Prochlorococcus marinus XMU1412: one gene and its partner. The protein of the gene in region 2 interacts with the protein of the main gene of each other region in a pairwise test. Links are inferred from orthologs where the notes say so. Each region holds a gene or a part of one and is shown on either strand. Other genes may lie near its edges. The genes, in order: ftsZ and HA152_RS09455.

Region 1 (3,260 bases), 270 kb from region 2 along the record:
CCTTTTGCTTTTATTAGTTATTGCAAACTATACAAACTTATTTTTAAATATCAAAAATAGAAGAAAATGAAATGATTAAAAGATAATATATATTCTACTAAACCTTTGGAATTACTATGTTCTTAAGGAATTAGACTTTATGAAAAAATGGGGTTTATTAGTTAAGTCTTTGAGAGTCTACCCATTCTTTTAATTTATCCTTAAATAATTTCTTTCCTTGGATAATTGGTTGGCAAAATGGGGGTTGATCATCATTGAGGCCTAACAAATCTGCAGTAACTCTTACTTGACCATCGCAATAATTACCTGCGCCGATACCTATTGTGGGAATTGTTAATGAATTTTGTATTTCCTTAGCAAGCAAATCAGGAATATGTTCAAGAACTATTGAAAAACATCCTAATTCTTCAAGAATTGAAGCCTCTTTCTTAATTTTTTCTTGGCTTGCTAAGCTTTCACCTTGTTTTCTTAATCCAATATTTAGATAGCTTTGTGGTGTAAGACCTATATGACCCATAACAGGGATTCCCATTCTTATTAATCTAGAAATAACTTTTTGTATTTCTGGTTCAGCTCCTTCCACTTTTACAGCTTTTGCATAAGTGCTCTGAATGATTTTCCCTGCATACTCAACAGCCCTATCCTCACCGCATTGGTAAGTCAGAAAAGGCATATCTGAAACGACTAGAGGTTGTTCCTCAATTTTTTTCTTAAATCCTCTTGAAACAGCATTAGTATGATAAATTATGTTTTCTAAAGTTATTGGCAATGTCGATTTGTATCCTAAGCAGACCATTGCTAATGAGTCACCTACTAGTACGAGATCAACATTTGCTTGTTCTGCAATAGAGCCTGATATGGAGTCCCATGCAGTTAGTGCAATGATTTTGCGAGATTTTTTTTTATAATTAACAAGGTCTGAAGGTAACATAATAAATTTATGTATCTTTTTTAATCAAGAATTGCTAGTATTATTTTGACTCGGCCTTTCGCGGTTTTAACGCCTAAACCTGGTCAGGACCGGAAGGTAGCAGCCACAAGGGATGCTTGAGGCAGGCGAGATAACCGAGTCACTCTATTTTACCTTTTAACCTATATCTTTTTTATTTTGCCTTAATCTCAAAAATTCAGGAATACTAGCTCCTGATTCTTTATTTTCGGAATAATTATATAAGGGTTGATTAGATAATCTGTTTTTTATTCTTTGCTGGTTTAATGGTTGGGTTGTTTCAAATCCTGTAGCAATTACAGTAACTTGTATCTCCCCTTCCATTGCCTCATCGACTACCGCACCAACAATAATATTCGCTTCTTGATCAACAACATCATAAATAATTTCAGATGCAGAAGTCATGTCTTCTAAAGTCATGTCTTTGCCTCCAGTAATATTTATAACGCAGCCTTTAGCTCCGTCAATTCTTGCTGCTTCTAATAAAGGACTATTCATTGCTGCCTGTGCTGCCTCTATAGCTCTCGATCTTCCTGAACCTATACCTATGCCGAGAAGTGCAGTGCCAGCCTCAGTCATAACTGATCTAACGTCTGCAAAATCAACATTAACTAATCCCGGGCAAGTAATTATGTCACTAATACCTTTGACTCCCATCCTCAGAACATCATCAGCATTCCTAAATGCTTCTTGAAGAGGAGCTCCTGCTATAACGTCTTTTAATCGGTCATTTGGAATAACTATAAGAGTATCAACGTTTTCAGCTAGTCTTGCGATCCCCTCCTCTGCTTGACGCATTCTTCTTTTCCCTTCAAAAGAAAATGGTTTGGTTACTATACCTACTGTAAGCGCCCCACTTTGTTTGGCTACTTCTGCAACAACGGGAGCAGCACCAGTACCAGTTCCTCCACCCATTCCAGCGGCTATAAAAACTAAATCAGATCCCTCTAAAGCTTGTTGAAGCTCTTCTTTGGATTCTTCGGCTGCTTTTTGTCCAATACTTGGATTCCCACCTGCACCTAAACCTCTAGTGAGGTTTTGTCCAAGTTGAACTCTACTTTCTGCAGAAGATTGTAGTAGAGCTTGTGCATCGGTATTGAGGACTCTAAATGAAACACCATCTAAATCACTATTTATCATTCTATTGACTGCATTACTGCCACCACCACCTACACCAATAACTTCTATTTTGGCGTTTTGGCTTGGAAGGATTTCTCTCGATTGATCAAAGTTTGGATTGTTACCGAAGCTCATCTCTTAATAGGAATCTTTTACTAGTATTGGGTGCATTATGAACTTACTGCGCTCATATGTAGGAATTTGTTGAGGAAAATCCTAAAAATATTTATTTATTAAATATTTTGTTTTGAATGCAAAACCCATATCAACACTACAATAATTAAAAAAAATTACTCAAAATCCTTTTTCAAATATTAGGGTTTGAACACTTTTATTTTTGGTTTATCTGGATTAGTAAGATCAATATTATCTATTTTTTTGGAAAAGCTATTTTTCTTAAATTCATTTTTAAGATAATTGATTTTTTGAAATTGATTGTTGATTAAATTTGGCTTAAATCCTAAGAATATTGTTTTTAAATCTTTTTCCTCAACAGTTAGAAACCCATCGGATGAAAAAGTTATGTTAACTATATCTAATTCATAATTATCTATAGCAATAAAAATTTCAGATAATATTTTTTTAAATTTTTCTTTCCACCCAAAAACTTTTATGGTTAATTTATTCAAATTTTTTTCATCCACATTTTGTTTTTTTATAAAAATTCCATCTTTATCAATGAAGCCTAAAATTTTTTCGTCGTTTAATATTCTCTCACCGTAAGCTATTGGAGTTCTTGAATTAATATGAACTTTCAAACCAAAAGGAAATAGTTCTCTACTTACCGAAACATTCTTGAGAGATAAATTTTGTTTTAACTCTTTTTCTAGCAAATTAGTTTCAACAAAAATTAATCGGATAGGAAAATTTAAAGATGAATTTTTTATCACATCATTTTGCGAAAATAATTCACTACCAGAAACCCTAATATCCTGAGTATCAACTTTTTTAAGTGTTTTTGTGCTTAATAAGCTTGTTAAAAATAAAAATGAAATTAGAAAAAAAAAGCTTCTATTTTTGATTCCTTTTTTGTTTTTCACAAATCACATCGAGCTTTTTCCATCAGTTGGTCCATCCATTCTCTCGCTTGCTCTGCATCTGAAAATGGTACATCCATCTCTTTTCCATCCCCTACTAATCTCAACCTACACTTACCTTGAGATTCACTCGTTAGAGGAGCTTCACCTGAAGT
Region 2 (3,141 bases):
ATAAAGGGAGCAAACAAACCTGTCAAAAAAACTTCAGCTAAGATATTTTTTACACCTGGAATAAACATTAAAAAATTACCATCTGAAGAATTTCTAAACAAAATTTGTGCAAGATAAAGAGTACCGCATAAAAAACTTCCAAAAGAACAAATTAAACCATACCTAAAATGTCCCACCAAAATATCACTATGTGATTTAATTCTCCCAAAGAAAAATCCACAAAAAATTAGGCCTGGAATTTGGGTAAAACTTTCATTTAAAGTTAGAGAATCTAAAATGAGACCTAAAAACAAACCAAATACTAATCCATTAATTGATCCATTAATCATTGCCCAAGGCAATAACCAAAATAACGGCCAATAAGGCTGAACACCTAAAAATCCAAGCCAATTAGGGTGCCACAAAAAAATAATTGGGATAAAAATAAAGCTTATAATGGGAAATTTTTTGGTAAAAAATTTATTCATTAAATATTTACTTTCAAAATTTGTACCCAATCAATTACATGAGGTTTTGCTATAAGTGAAATTTTTGCCGTTTTTTTTGATTTCAACGTCTCATCTATAGATTGGACAATACCAATAGGGATGTTTGGAGGTAATAACGTACTAGCAGGAGATGATGATACAAAATCTCCGACTTTAATATCGGCATCTTTTGAATAAAGTATTAGGCTAGGATAATCATCTCCTAAACCGACTAGTAATCCATTGATTTGAATTCTATCCACCCAAACGCCTAACTTACTTTCTGGAGAAGTTATCAAAGTTACCGACGAAGTGAATAAAGAAGTATTCTTTACTCTACCTAATAATCCACCCGGACCAATCACAATATTGCCAATTTCTACTCCATCCTTTGAACCTTTGTTTAAAATTATTTGTCTCCACCAACCTCCTGTTTTTCGCGAAATAACTGCAGCTGAAATATGTTCATCATTAGATGATTCTTGAAGAGATAAGATTTGTCGCAATCTTATATTATCTTTTGTAAGAAGATTTAACTTTATTAAATATTCTTGATCAATACTCTCAAGAACAATTTCTTTTTGAAATTGACCAGGCCAAAAAGGTTTTGAAATAAAATAATAAAAATCTTTATAAAAAGCTCCTTTTGATATTCTTACAAAAACCAAAAATAAAAAAATTGCAAAAAATAGCCAATTTTTCTTTTTATGCCACCAACGACTATTAGAAATTCGTCGGATACCTAACATAACATTAATCTCTTATGGCATTCCTTATGAATTCTGGAGTGTCAACAACTCTTTTGAGTTTTTTAAAATCATCCAACACCTCTCCACAACCATTCACTACGCAAAGCAGTGGGTTTTCTGCTATGTGAGTAAAAATTCCTGTTTCATCGCTCAATAAATCATTAATGCCTCTCACTAAAGCTCCACCACCTGCAAGCATAATACCTCTATCAACAATATCTGCGGCAAGTTCAGGAGGGGTTCGCTCTAAAGTTCTTTTTACAGCTTCGACTATTTTGCTAAGTGTTTCAGCCATAGCTTCTCTGATTTCTCCTGATGTCAAAGTGACTGATCTAGGTAGACCAGATAAAAGATGTAAACCTCTAACCTCTAAAGTAGTTTTATCAAAATCATCATCTGGAAATGCAGATCCAATTTTTATCTTGATATCTTCTGCAGTTCTCTCTCCAACAACTAAATTGTGAACTTTTTTAAGATAAAGCGCAATTGACTCATTTATCTCATCGCCTGCTATTCGAACAGATTCACTCAAAACAGTTCCTCCTAAACTTAATACTGCAACCTCAGTAGTACCTCCACCAATATCAACAATCATTGTTCCAATTGGCTCAGTTACTGGTAATGATGCTCCTATTGCTGCTGCGACAGGTTCATCTATTAAATGAACTTCTCTAGCTCCCGCTAATCCAGCTTCTCTTACTGCTCTTCGCTCAACACTAGTCACTCCACTTGGAATTCCAATCACTATCCTTGGAGCTACTATCCCCTTGCCTTCATTACATTTTTGAATAAATGTTTTTATCATTTGTTCTGCAGCATCAAAATCTGCGATAACTCCATCTCTTAGTGGTCTTACAGCTCTTATATTGCCAGGGGTCCTTCCAAGCATTAACTTTGCTTCTTTACCAACAGCTAATGGAATCCCTTCTTCTAAATCCATAGCTACCACAGAAGGCTCCTGTAAAACAACGCCTTTTCCTGATACATGTATAAGAGTATTGGCCGTTCCCAAATCTATGCCAATATCTCGAGAAAATTTAAATCTGTTAAAAATCACAATAAGAATTTCTTTTTATAAATAATATATCTATTTTTTGATAAGCTCTCGGAATTCTGACGTTTAGTTATGAATAGCACGTAAAACTTTGAGCAGAAACTAAAAATATGAGTATTATAAAAAAAAAAATTTATGGAAATTAACACTATTAACCTTGTTGGCAGAGCAGGAAGAGAACCAGATGTCAGATATTTCGAATCAGGCAGTATAGTAGCGAACTTCACAATTGCAGTTAACAGAAGAAGCAGAGATGAAGAGCCAGATTGGTTTAATTTAGAAATATGGGGCAAGCAAGCACAAATAGCCGCAGATTATGTGAAAAAAGGATCATTAATTGGAATTACAGGAAGCTTTAAGATTGATAGCTGGAAAGATAAAAATACTGGAGAAGACAGATTTAAACCAGTTGTTAGGGTAGATAGATTAAACTTACTAGGCTCACGAAAGGATTCTGATAATAACCAATATTCCAACAGCAATAACTCAAGTGAAATTCCTTTTTAAGCTCTATTTTTAAGAAATCTAATAAGTATTCTTATAAAAAAATATAAGAAAATTAAAATTAAAATTGGCTTTACAACATATTTGATTTGATCTAAATAAGTTTGAATGATTCGATAATTTTCACCAAATAAATAACCTGAATAAGTGAGAAGTGCTACCCATATTAGACTCCCAAATGTAGTCCAAAGCAAAAATTTTCTCAATGGCATAAGTTCTATGCCAGCAGGAACTGAGATTAAAGTTCTTATACCTGGTACTAATCTGCCCCAAAAAACTAAAGAAACACCGTATTTATCAAACCACCTTTTACTTTTACTTAAATCACTAGGAGAAATACCCAGATATTTTCCTTTTTTATCTAGAA

Evidence for each region.
Region 1: the proteins of HA152_RS09455 (region 2) and ftsZ interact in binary tests that used the Escherichia coli proteins (3 or more experiments, as listed by UniProt). The link is inferred for Prochlorococcus marinus XMU1412 from one-to-one orthologs.

The regions. Positions count from the first base shown.
Region 1 is NZ_JAAORJ010000004.1:261,857-265,116, reverse strand. Bases 146-3,071 are described here. They hold ftsZ (cell division protein FtsZ), read right to left. Parts: upstream 2,204-3,071; coding sequence 1,088-2,203; downstream 146-1,087. Other genes in these bases: HA152_RS07840 (cell division protein FtsQ/DivIB), read right to left, coding at 2,383-3,071; panB (3-methyl-2-oxobutanoate hydroxymethyltransferase), read right to left, coding at 158-931. Also shown: more of HA152_RS07840, read right to left, coding at 3,072-3,108; HA152_RS07835 (hypothetical protein), read right to left, coding at 3,105-3,260. UniProt on the Escherichia coli protein: Essential cell division protein that forms a contractile ring structure (Z ring) at the future cell division site. The regulation of the ring assembly controls the timing and the location of cell division.
Region 2 is NZ_JAAORJ010000004.1:534,329-537,469, forward strand. The notes cover bases 248-3,054. They hold HA152_RS09455 (rod shape-determining protein), read right to left. Parts: upstream 2,274-3,054; coding sequence 1,221-2,273; downstream 248-1,220. Other genes in these bases: HA152_RS09445 (hypothetical protein), read right to left, coding at 248-467; mreC (rod shape-determining protein MreC), read right to left, coding at 467-1,216; HA152_RS09460 (single-stranded DNA-binding protein), read left to right, coding at 2,406-2,777; HA152_RS09465 (DedA family protein), read right to left, coding at 2,774-3,054. In the rest of the region: more of HA152_RS09445, read right to left, coding at 1-247; more of HA152_RS09465, read right to left, coding at 3,055-3,141. UniProt on the Escherichia coli protein: Forms membrane-associated dynamic filaments that are essential for cell shape determination. Acts by regulating cell wall synthesis and cell elongation, and thus cell shape.